DNA from 3 places in the Erwinia tracheiphila genome. Region 3 is predicted to be linked to each of the others. Evidence: predicted binding sites of a transcription regulator. Region 3 holds the regulator's gene; each other region holds the start of a gene.
The links. The regulator PurR, encoded in region 3, represses purine synthesis genes. The targets are predictions, from matches to a motif close to CANGCAAACGTTTGCNTG.
Positions count from the first base shown of each region.

Region 1 (4,257 bases), 830 kb from region 3:
ACTTCCGTGATGAAAGCCTGCAGGGTTGGGGCTACTGCGTGTTTGCCGAAGTGGTTGAAGGCATGGACGTAGTGGAAAAGATCAAAGCAGTCGCAACAGGCCGCAGCGGAATGCACCAAGATGTTCCTAAAGAAGATGTGGTTATTCAGAAAGTGACCGTCAGCGAATAATGTCTTATACGCTGTTTATCGCAGATGTCCATCTGTGTGTGGAAGAACCGGCTATTACTGCCGGTTTTCTTGCTTTTTTACAAGGCGAGGCCCGTCAGGCAGATGCGCTGTATATCCTGGGTGACCTGTTTGAAGCCTGGATCGGCGATGACGAGCCACAGCCTTTGCACACTGCAATCGCCAACGGTCTGCTGGCCTTAACCCGTTCGGGCGTCCCCTGTTATTTTATTCACGGAAACCGTGATTTTCTGCTGGGAAAAGCCTATGCCGATGCCTGTGGGATGACGATGTTGCCAGAGGAGCAAACGCTGGAGCTTTACGGCGAGCGTATATTAATCCTGCATGGCGACACACTGTGTACGGACGACGACGCCTACCAGCGTTTTCGCCACAAGGTTCACCAGCCGTGGCTTCAGAGGCTGTTTCTTGCTTTGCCGCTTTTTGTGCGTAAGCGAATTGCTTCCCGAATGCGCGCTGACAGCAAGCAGGCTAATCGCGACAAGACTATGGCGATTATGGACGTCAATCAAAATGCAGTGGTAGAGGCCATGACACGTCATGATGCCTGCTGTCTTATCCACGGCCACACGCATCGTCCGGCCATTCATCAGCTGACAGTCAATGGACACCCTGCAGAACGTCTGGTATTGGGAGCATGGCATACGCAAGGCTCAATGATCCATGTGACACCGGCAGGCGCTGAACTTATTACGTTCGCCTTTTAGCCTCAACCACATCTTTTTCCTGCGTCATTGACTACATCTGAACTGACACGGTTTCAGTCTCGTTTGCAACATCGTGATTTTTTACGCCGCCAACCCGGCCATTCTGGAGAGTGAAGATATCGTTTGGCGAGATGTTTTCCCCAATCTGCGTCCTGTCGTCACTGCGGGAAAAAACGTACCCTTCGGCAGCGGGAGAGAAAACTGACTGGCAGAGGGATAGTCGTCAGGCAATTGGCCAATCTGGAATCATTAAACACTTCTCGTGATGGAAAAATGATTTTCAGCCTGTCACATCATCCAACCGGGTGGCCGGCCAGGATTCGCGGGATGCCGTATTTTTTCATCTGGATGATGATATGCGCTGCGCCAGCTCGTAAAAGAATGTCAGCTGCAAATTTAGTCTGATCGTCTTAATTCGCAAAATTACCTGATCGTACCGCTGTTTATCGCTGGCGACCCCTGTGCCAACATCGCGCTGAATAGACGTATTATCGATCAGAGCTACCCCCTCGAATCAAACAGCAGCAGAAGTGAAAATGCCCGTCTCTCCTCAGGCTGTTTTTATCCTCAACAGGTTCACCGGTGGTGGGTTAATCATCAAAAAATACGGTTTTCTCCGGCAAGATGAGATCTGTCTCCCCGTGACTTTTCCTTTTTTTGTCTGGCGCCTTTGATGTTTTTTTCAAAATAGCTTCCCGGCTGGAATGTTGTCATTATTCACAGGGGTATCCACTTTAAGTCGATATGAAGCTACGCTGCATAAAACCATAACAGAGCTTTGTCGCTGCAATTTTCAGAGCGAAAATGCGCCTTTTAACTTGTCCTTTTAGCCGTGGCAAAACGGTGATTATGCCGTTCTAAAAGGTGAGACGCCCACAACCAATGACTGGTTCAGATAAAACATCCCTGGCTGTTTTCCCGTTATTACGCAATATCAGGCATGTCGCTCGTTCATGCATGCTGGCGGATTTCGACCCACGCAACCGTTTTCCTCATCGTGCAGTCATGATATTCTCTCTGCCCTCCCCGTCTGATGGCCTGTCAGGCTGACAGATGATATTTGCACAATCACAGGAGTCTCACCCGCATGTCTTCCAATGCCGCACCGGCCCGCATCGCTATTGTTATGGGCTCCCAAAGTGACTGGGCAACCATGCAATTTGCCGCGGAAATTCTCACCTGCCTTGACGTCCCTTTTCATTGCGAAGTGGTTTCAGCACACCGTACGCCAGATAAACTGTTTAGTTTTGCCGAAGGGGCGCTGGAAAATGGCTTTCAGGTGATCATTGCCGGTGCCGGGGGAGCAGCACACCTGCCGGGTATGCTGGCAGCAAAAACCTTGCTGCCCGTGTTGGGCGTGCCCGTACAAAGCGCGGCACTGAGCGGCGTGGATAGCCTTTACTCTATCGTGCAGATGCCGCGCGGTATTCCAGTTGGTACATTGGCGATTGGCAAAGCCGGTGCGGCCAATGCTGCACTGCTGGCCGCGCAAATTCTGGCTCTGCACGATAAGCAACTGGCTTCACGTCTTGCCAGCTGGCGCCAGACGCAGACAGACGAAGTGCTTAATAATTCGGACCCCAGGGAGGATGCATGAAGCCAGTTTGTGTATTAGGGAACGGCCAGCTGGGTCGGATGCTGCGTCAGGCAGGTGAGCCGCTGGGCATTGCCGTCTGGCCCGTAGGGCTTGATGCCGAGCCAGAAGCATTGCCCATCGCGCAAAGCGTGATCACCGCAGAAATTGAACGTTGGCCGGAAACTGCGCTGACGCGTGAACTGGCAGATCATGATGCCTTTGTGAACCGTGATATTTTTCCACTACTGGCAGACCGCCTGACGCAAAAACAGCTGTTGGATCAGCTGAATTTGCCCACGGCACCCTGGCAATTGCTGACGCATGCTGATGATTGGGCACAGGTATTTGCCACGCTGGGGGAGCTGGCCATCGTCAAACGACGTACGGGTGGCTACGACGGACGTGGGCAATGGCGTTTACATGCGGATGAAACCGGGACACTACCCGCAGAGTGTTACGGGGAGTGCATTGTTGAGCAAGGTATTCATTTTTCAGGGGAAGTATCGCTGGTTGGCGCCCGTGGAAAAAATGGTAATACGGTGTTCTATCCGCTTACGCACAATCTGCACCAGGAAGGCATTCTGCGCACCAGCGTGGCACTGCCCACCCCCGACAGGACCCAGCAACAGCAGGCTGAAACCATGCTGTCGGCAATTATGAATGAGCTTAACTATGTTGGCGTGATGGCAATGGAATGTTTTGTTATACCGCAGGGATTGCTGATCAATGAACTGGCTCCTCGCGTGCATAACAGCGGTCACTGGACACAAAACGGCGCATCCATTAGCCAGTTCGAGCTTCATTTGCGCGCTATTCTGAATTTGCCACTGCCTGAGCCGGTAGTCAGTGTCCCTTCAGTCATGGTTAATTTGATCGGGACGGCGGTCAATATCGACTGGCTAAACCAGCCGCTGGTACACCTGCACTGGTATGAAAAAGAGGTGCGCCCTGGCCGTAAAGTTGGCCATCTGAATCTGTCAGATGTCAGTACGCCAGCTCTGCAATCTGCGCTCAGTGCGCTGGTGCCCATACTACCGGAAGAGTATACCAGCGGCATTGCCTGGGCAGCAGAAAGATTGCAAAACGGTCAGCGTCACTGATCGAAAAAACCGCCCGTCGGTGAACGATATCCTTATCGACAAAGATCGACATTTTTGGATACTCTTCTGCCAGAGGCGGTTTCTTTTTTCTGCATCATCCTGAGTGGCAGGCGGTGCGACCCATGCCGATTTTCCTGTCAGTCGGAGTGATAGTGTCGGAACAATGCTTTTCCCTTCAGCAACCGGACACCCAGCCAGCCACCACACAGCGACAACAGCACTGCGCCAGCCAACGGCAAAGTAATCCACAGCAGAAAATCCGGCTGCCACGGAAAATCAAAAACCTTACGCTGTAGTCCCCACAGTGCAACCTCTGTGCCAATGGCCGCCGCAACGCCGGAAACCAGTCCCAACAAGGCGAATTCGTACCATAGAGTTGCCCGTAGCAGCTTTTTACTGGCTCCCAGCGTGCGCCAGACCACCAGCTCCTGCCTGCGCTGACGCATGCCAACCTGCACCTGAGCCAGCAACAGCAGCCCCCCGCAGGCCGTCACCAATACCACCATAATCTCCATTGCCCGGCTAATCTGGGCCAGCACCTGGTCTATCTGCCGCAGGATCGCGCCAATATCCAGCAGGTTCAGGGTCGGAAACCGTCGATTGAGCTGGGCCAGCAGTTCACTATTACCCTCAAGTCGAAAACTGGTCAGCCAGGCCTGGGGTTGATCGTCCAGCACGTGAGACGG
Region 1 covers NZ_CP089932.1:1,825,961-1,830,217, reverse strand. Annotated here, with positions in the region: gene ppiB (peptidylprolyl isomerase B) at 1-170, shown strand, start outside; gene lpxH (UDP-2,3-diacylglucosamine diphosphatase) at 170-895, shown strand; gene purE (5-(carboxyamino)imidazole ribonucleotide mutase) at 1,983-2,492, shown strand; gene purK (5-(carboxyamino)imidazole ribonucleotide synthase) at 2,489-3,571, shown strand; gene ybbP (putative ABC transporter permease subunit YbbP) at 3,709-4,257, opposite strand, start outside.
Region 1: purE (5-(carboxyamino)imidazole ribonucleotide mutase) is a predicted target of PurR. The motif match lies at 1,872-1,889, and genes of this name have one in related genera.

Region 2 (4,257 bases), 280 kb from region 3:
TCCGGGAATTGGCGAAATAATTGGTGGTTCTCAGCGTGAAGAGCGCCTGGACGTGCTGGATATGCGTCTTGCGGAAATGGGCCTGAATAAGGAAGACTACGGGTGGTATCGCGATCTTCGCCGCTACGGCACCGTGCCACATTCTGGTTTTGGTCTTGGCTTTGAAAGATTAATCGCTTATGTCACTGGCGTACAAAATGTAAGAGATGTTATTGCTTTCCCGCGTACGCCGCGCAACGCCAGTTTCTGATCTCCTCCATTATATAAGAAATTCATATAGATAAAAAGGGGCAGACTCGCTTGCCCTTTTATTTTTTGTAAATTATGAGCTGGTTCACAAAGCTCCGTTAAATTTACATTTTGATACATAAATTTTCACAAGGAAACCAGAATGAGCTATTTGTAGCATTTTCCAGCTAGATTAACCGCTCAGTGAATGGAAAGATGCGTGCAGACACAGAATGACACCAAACTCGCTTCAGAGTTCTGTAAAGAATGATTGACTGCAGTGGCGGGTGTCTGAATAACTCCAACGAGGGTAATAAAAATGATGAAGCGCAACATTCTGGCACTGGTGATTCCTGCCCTGTTAGCAACAGGCGCTGCTAATGCCGCAGAAGTTTATAATAAGAACGGCAATAAGCTGGATCTCTATGGCAAGGCTATAGGCCTGCACTATTTTTCTGATAACGACGGCAATAACGGTGATCAGTCCTACGTGCGCTTTGGTTTCAAAGGTGAAACGCAGATTAATGATCAGTTAACGGGTTATGGTCAGTGGGAATATAACTTCCAGACTAATAATTCAGAAGGCGCTGCCGATGCACAAAGCCAGAACAAAACCCGTCTGGGGTTTGCTGGTCTGAAGTTCAAAGACTTTGGTTCATTTGACTACGGCCGCAACTATGCTATTGGCTACGACGCACTGGCGTGGACAGATATGCTGCCAGAATTTGGCGGCGATTTCGGCCAATCAGATACACTGACAAGCCGTACCACTGGCGTCGCGACTTACCGTAACACCAACTTCTTTGGCCTGGTTGATGGTTGGAATTTTGCTCTGCAATATCAGGGTAAAAATAGTTCTGACACTAATAACAGCGGTCGTGACATTCTACGCCAGAATGGTGACGGTTATGGCGTGTCCACATCTTATGTCTCGCCGATTGGTGTGGGAATTGTAACCGCATACAGCGCACATGACCGCACTACCGACCAGAACACTCTGGTTGCTCTGGGTCGTGGTGACCGTGCTGAGTTCTGGGGTACCGGGCTGAAATACGATGCTAATAACGTGTATCTGGCCGCAACTTACGCAGAAGGACGTAATGCAACACGTATCCCACAGACCACAGATATTAACGGCAATACGGTTTCTGGTTTTGCTAATAAAACTCAGGATATCGAGTTCGTTGCTCAGTACCAGTTTGATTTTGGCCTGCGCCCATCCATTGCTTACGTGCAGACTAAAGGCAAGGATATCGAAAACTATGGCGATGTTGATTTAGTGAAATATGCTGAAGTGGGCGCAACCTACTACTTCAACAAAAATATGTATACCTATGTTGACTACCAGATTAACCTGCTCAACAGCAACAACGCACTGGGTCTGAACACAGACGACACAGTAGCGTTAGGTCTGGTTTATCAGTTCTAAGACGTATTGCTGAACGTTGTAAAAAGCCACCTGCATAGCAGGTGGCTTTGACACCGCCCCCTAAAAGGGGGCTTAAACACCACCTTTCCAGTCCGAGCTGTATTTGCCTTTCTTCTTCCTCTTTGGCAACTTTGTCCTGGTACCGCACATACCTTCGAATTACTTCTTCTTTTGCACCCACCGAATCCACAAAATACCCTCTTTGCCAAAAGTGGTTACACCAAAGCTTGTGCTTCCTGAGATAAGGAAACTTCTCGAACAGCCTGATGGCCGTTCGCCCTTTCACAAATCCCATCAACTCAGAAACACTCAAGCCAGGCGGCGTCCTCACCACCAGATGCATATGATATATCTGCACATTTAGCTCAACTACTGTGCATTTTTTCATATTGCTGTAAATGTAGATGCTGCGGTAAACCTCTTTACCGAGATGACCTTTGAGGATTTTGTATCTGTACTTCGGTGTCCATACAAGATGATACTGACAGCGATAGAATACGTGGGAAGCGGATTCATATCTGCTCATGCTATTTACTCCTTGATTTGCTGGTAACAAACCTGGGCAGTATTTAGCATGGACATGCTACGGGCAAAGCCCTACATGAACGATCACCACCTCCATAGGAGGAGGTTTAAAGTTGAGAATAAAAACGGGATCTCGGGTCCCGTTTTTATTCTCTCCTCATTTAATCCTTTACTCATCCTGCACTTTTTAACGCAAACGGTTGGCAATTTGGACCTCCCGGCGGTAACCTGAGTCCTCATTTCGCTTCAGTTAAAGTTAATGGACTTCGACTATGTTTGAACGTATTACTGCTGCACCTGCAGACCCCATTCTTGGTTTAGCCGACCTCTTTCGCGCTGACGAGCGCCTAAATAAGATCAATCTCGGTATTGGCGTTTACAAAGATGAAACCGGCAAAACCCCGGTACTTACCAGCGTGAAGAAAGCAGAGCAATTTCTGCTGGAAAACGAGAGCACGAAAAATTACCTGAGCATTGATGGCCTGGCTGATTTTGCGCGCTGTACTCAGGCTCTGCTGTTTGGTCCGGAGAATACCATCATCAGTTCGAAACGCGCCCGAACGGCACAAACGCCGGGTGGTACCGGAGCACTGCGCGTAGCCGCCGATTTTATCACTTCCCAGACCGACGCCAGACGTGTCTGGATCAGTAATCCAAGCTGGCCAAACCACAAAAATGTCTTCGAGTCCGCCGGTCTCGAAGTCTGCGAGTACCATTACTACGACGCAGCCAGCCGTTCGCTGGATTTCGCAGGCATGCAGCAGGCACTTTCTGACGCCAACGCAGGCGACATTGTCCTGTTCCACGGCTGCTGCCATAATCCAACCGGCATTGATCCAACCAGCGAACAGTGGGCACAGCTTGCTGAAATGTCCCTGAATAAAGGCTGGCTGCCGCTTTTTGATTTTGCTTACCAGGGCTTTGCACGTGGCCTGGAAGAAGATGCTGAAGGCCTGCGTATTTTCGCTGCCAGCCACCAGGAATTGATCGTAGCAAGCTCTTACTCGAAGAATTTTGGTCTGTACAACGAACGTGTTGGCGCACTGACGCTGGTCGCCAGTGAATCTGCTATTGCAGAGACCGCCTTTAGTCAGGTTAAGGCGACAATTCGTGCTAATTATTCTAACCCACCTTCACATGGCGCAGCCGTGGTGGCAACCATTCTCGGCAACGAAGCACTTCGGGCGCTTTGGCAACAGGAACTGACCGGCATGCGTCAGCGCATTCATCGTATGCGCCAGCTGTTTGTGAACATGCTTCAGGAAAAAGGAGCCAAGGGCGATTTCAGCTTTATTATCAACCAGAACGGCATGTTTTCATTCAGTGGGCTGACTAAAGACCAGGTCGTACGCTTACGGGAAGATTTCGGCGTTTACGCTATAAATTCCGGCAGGGTTAATGTCGCGGGCATGACGCCGGATAATATGGCTCCGCTTTGTGAAGCCATCGTAGCCGTCCTTTAGCGATCAACAAGTGCATCGTCCCTACCACGCGCAGAAAAAATTTTCAGAATAAATGGTTTCCGGTGCCGTGAAATTTCTTTGCCCTCACTGCAAAGCACTGCGTTAAAAATCCGCCTTTTTAAGGCGGATTAACCCGCTGTTGGAAGACCGCAATCTGAGAAAACGCTTATGCGTGGTGGATGATTCGAATTCAGGGTAGTGTAATCCGGTGACTCAGGCCCACTGGAAATATTTTCAGGTCAACCAACGTTTCGACATCTCTTAACGGGAGCAAAGAGCCATTCAGGAATAAATACTGCGTGTTACAGCAGGCTGAAGAAGAGCAGCCTTATGGCTGTGGGGCTGTGGAGGATATCCTGGTAAAAGTCATCAGCTAAAAAGGCCGCCCTCAATGCAGCGACATCAGCGAATTGAAGATCCCGATGTTGTATCACTATGGTGCCGGTATAATAATACAAGAGCCAAAACCGGGTGATACCACGTTCAAAAGGCCTTTTTGCCCGTAGATAATTCCATGCCTCGCTAACACAGTCAGCGAAAAGAGAGCCAGCACTGCGCTAAATATGTTTTATCTGCCGTTCGGCCTGATCTTTTGCTCCCTTGCCTGATATT
Region 2 covers NZ_CP089932.1:2,938,082-2,942,338, forward strand. Annotated here, with positions in the region: gene asnS (asparagine--tRNA ligase) at 1-250, shown strand, start outside; gene ompF (porin OmpF) at 548-1,657, shown strand; partial or broken gene tnpA (IS200/IS605 family transposase) at 1,743-2,183, opposite strand; gene LU633_RS15545 (amino acid aminotransferase) at 2,455-3,645, shown strand; gene LU633_RS15550 (hypothetical protein) at 4,177-4,257, opposite strand, start outside.
Region 2: LU633_RS15545 (amino acid aminotransferase) is a predicted target of PurR. The motif match lies at 2,372-2,389, and genes of this name have one in related genera.

Region 3 (4,257 bases):
TAGATTCATAAAGCGCTTTAGTTTTCTCTCTGAGGCTTACATCAACATACGTTTGTTGCCAATACAATCAGCAATTGATGGTTTGGTACTGGCGTTGTTTCCCTGAACTATGGCCTTAGGGTCAATTCCTCTGTCCAGGCTCTCCCGCAAATCAGCCACTGTGTTTCTGGCATATCTTAAGATATGCCAGAATATTTGCCAATTCCGATACGGTGTTGCTTTCCCTGCCATCTGTACCGGAACTGAAAGTTAATCACACCTCGTGGCGTAATCCTTGCTCCCGGACCGTCTGAATCTGTTATTTCCGGTGCGCCAGAATATGGTTTACCATAGATGGAACTTAGCCTGGTGTCGCTGATAGCCATAATAATATTTTGTACTCACCTGATTTTATGTACTCAATGCGCCATGTACTAACGAATACATCAATAATCATGCTTGTACAATAATATCAAAAAGAAGACAAAAAACAGAAAAATCCATCAAAAAAACAATAACATAATTTAACTATCGTGGGCAATTAAATACAGTGAAAGACAAGCCCGTACAGCCAACATTCCTCCTCTCTGATTACATTCGTATTTGACGATTTTCTTCATTATGTATTCTTGAAACAAAAAATGCCTTAACTTTGGTCGAAGAGTTCGATTAGAATCGACCAATGACCCTGAGAGACATTTAAATTAAACCACGCTCTGGCCCTGGCGGGAGCACGAACAGTTAAATGGTAACGATGCGTTTACTTATCACGCTTATCACGCTGGCGATGGCGCAGCTGTTTCTGAACATGGCGCACGCATCGCCTCATAGCCCTGTTAATGCCAGTCACCATAAAGTCGATAATAATGCTTCTGCCCGTGAAGATCAGCGTCGCAAACGCCGTCCGGTTAAAACCAGTTCAGGCAAAGTGAAAGATTCCGGCAGCAAAAAATCACATCCCGCTACTGCCCAAAAATTTAAAATAAAAAAACGCAAACCCGCCAAAGAGACGGCACAGCCCCCCTCCGGAAAAAATTCGTTAACGGTATACAAAAGACGATATGGGCATCATCGGGGCGGCCATCTTAATGAATCAGATGAGCAGACTTCCGGTGAGGCACCGTTGAAACTGAGTGAAGCTCATCGTATTCGCTATCAGAAGGCACACGAGACAGCGATGAACAAGCTGATGGGGCAGCTGGGTAAACCTTATCAGTGGGGCGGCACTTCCCCCAAAACAGGCTTTGATTGCAGTGGCCTTGTCTGGTATGCATACAAAGGCCTGGTTAAGTTTAAAATCCCACGTACGGCAAATGAAATGTATCACCTGCGCGATGCTGCCTCGATTAAACGTGATGACCTTGAAAAAGGTGATCTGGTCTTCTTCCGCATAAATGGCCGCGGCACAGCCGACCACGTAGGTGTTTATCTTGGTAACGGTAAATTCATTCAGTCACTACGAACAGGCAAAGATATTCAGGTCAGTGCGTTAAGCGAGGACTACTGGCAGCGCCACTACATTGGCGCACGTCGTATGATAACGCTAAAGACAATTCGATAACGTGAAAACACAGGGCCGCATTAAAAAATGCGGCCCTGGCAACGCTAATGCATAACTGCGGTCAAACCGAATGCTGTTATGATTAATAAAGCACATGCGGATGTGAATAAGGCAAATTTCAGGTCGGTGTCCATTAACGCTTTCTCCCTCTCAGTGAATTGCGGATTTTCCCATAATTACCCGTAAAAATCTCGTCTTATCCTGGCTGGCTTGCTAGAATTTGCCGCCGGAAACGACGGACAACGTTTCACCCATGTGCAACACTCAACACGATACCCTTTTCCCTTTTTTAATTCCTGCGCCATGCAGCCTGAATGACGCGCAACGGACTGATTTTTATCTTTTCAGGCAATCGTTTAACCATTTATTTATTAAGATGTTACGAGACACTCAGGAGCAGTCAGTATGGCAACGATAAAAGATGTGGCAAAGCACGCGGGGGTATCCACCACCACCGTATCCCACGTCATCAATAAAACCCGCTTTGTCGCAGAAGAGACAAAGAATGCCGTATGGGCCGCCATTAAAGCATTACATTATTCTCCCAGCGCCGTTGCACGTAGCCTGAAGGTAAATAATACTAAAACTATTGGTCTGCTCGCCACCTCCAGCGAAGCGCCCTACTTTGCAGAAATTATTGAAGCCGTCGAAAACTGCTGTTTTGACAAAGGCTACACCCTGATTTTAGGCAATGCTCACAACAACCTGCAAAAGCAACAGGCTTACCTGTCAATGATGGCGCAAAAGCGTGTGGATGGGCTGTTAGTCATGTGTTCCGAATATCCCGATACACTTATCGCTATGCTGGAAGACAACCGCAATATCCCGATGGTGGTAATGGACTGGGGTGAACCACGTGGCGATTTTACTGACACCGTTCTGGATAACGCGTTCGAAGGGGGTTATCTTGCCGGGCGCTATTTAATCGAACGTGGTCACCGGGATATTGGCGTAATACCTGGTCAGATGGAACGAAATACGGGCGGTGGCCGTCATGCCGGGTTTCTGAAAGCCCTTGCCGAAGCGAATATTCCACTGAGCCAGGAGTGGCTGGTTCAGGGAGATTTCGAACCAGAATCTGGTTATCAGGCTATGCAAAAGATTCTTTCACAAAATGAGCGACCAACCGCCGTCTTCTGTGGTGGTGATGTGATGGCGATGGGCGCTATCTGTGCAGCAGATGAAATGGGGTTGCGCGTACCACAGGATATTTCGGTGATCGGGTATGATAATGTGCGAAACGCACGCTACTTTACCCCTTCGCTAACCACCATTCATCAGCCTAAAGAGCAGCTGGGGCAAACAGCATTCAGCATGTTGCTGGACCGTATTACCAGTAAGCGTGAAGAGTCTCAGACTATTGAAGTTTACCCCAGCCTCATTGAACGCCGTTCAGTAGCGGACGGGCCGTTTATCAATAGATGATGTGTACTAGCTCAGACCTGATCTGACAGTTACCGGTTATTTATACAGGTGTCTGTCAGATTACATCTGGTTCAGATTTTTTTCTGCCCAGACTCGTTTACCATCAAGTAACGTGGCCATTGGCGTACGCCCGCAGCACATTTTTCCCTGATGAGTTCGCTCATTATTGTAATGCCACAACCAGTTGTCCAGATCCGTTTGCAGGCTCTCCAGGTCTTCGTATAACTTCTTACGGAACGTAACCTGATAAAAATCCTGCAAAATAGTTTTATGGAAGCGCTCGCAGATGCCGTTCGTCTGCGGAGACATCGCCTTCGTTTTTGTATGGTCGATATCGTTGATGGCCAGATACAGCTGGTAATCATGCTGCTCCACCTTACCACAGTACTCCGTTCCCCTGTCGGTCAGGATCCTCAGCATCGGCAGTCCCTGAGCCTCGTAGAACGGCAGTACGCGATCATTGAGCAGGTCTGCGGCGGTGATCGGCGTTTTACTCGTATACAGCTTGCAGTGTGCCACTTTCGAGTACGTATCCACGAACGTCTGCTGGTAGATACGACCCACACCTTTCAGATTGCCCACGTAGAAGGTGTCCTGCGACCCGAGATAACCCGGGTGAGCAGTTTCGATTTCTCCGCTGGCCTCGTCATCGTGGGCCTTCTTCTCCAGCGCTGCGATTTGAGCGTCGGTAAGCACGATGCCTTCTCTGGCGACCTTTTCCTCAAGTGCCTTCAGGCGTTTACGGAAGTTCTCCAGGTCGTGCCGTTGCCAGATGGAGCGCACGCCGCTACCGGAGATAAACACGCCTTTTTTACGCAGCTCATTACTGGTCCGGTGTTGCCCGTGGGCCGGGAACTCAACGGCATATTCAACAACAGCGCGTTCAGTGGCTTCGTCGGCGCGGTTCTTCAGGTTGGGGACGCGGCGGTTCTGGTTAATCAGCGCATCGATGCCGCCTTCAGCAGCCAGTTCCTGATAACGGTAAAACGTGTCGCGTGACACGCCCATGATCTTGCAGGCTTTTGATACGTTACCGAGTTCTTCGGCGAGATTGAGCAGGCCGGCTTTGTGTTTGATGATGGGATTGTTAGTATGAATCATGAGAGTTACCTCGCGTTTTGTTTAAGGATTAGACACCCATATCAAAACCGGTAACTCTCAACCTTTCAAGGTCCAGTGTCAGATCAAGTCGCGACTAATACAGATGATGCTGATATTTCATCCATTCAGCCACACCAGACCCCGTTGAAATACTGCGGAGTCTGGTCGTTGATGGGACAGGAAGGAAACAC
Region 3 covers NZ_CP089932.1:2,653,329-2,657,585, forward strand. Annotated here, with positions in the region: partial or broken gene LU633_RS25950 (Arm DNA-binding domain-containing protein) at 1-365, opposite strand, end outside; gene LU633_RS14075 (C40 family peptidase) at 734-1,540, shown strand; gene cydH (cytochrome bd-I oxidase subunit CydH) at 1,585-1,674, opposite strand; gene purR (HTH-type transcriptional repressor PurR) at 1,946-2,965, shown strand; gene LU633_RS14085 (IS481 family transposase) at 3,026-4,066, opposite strand.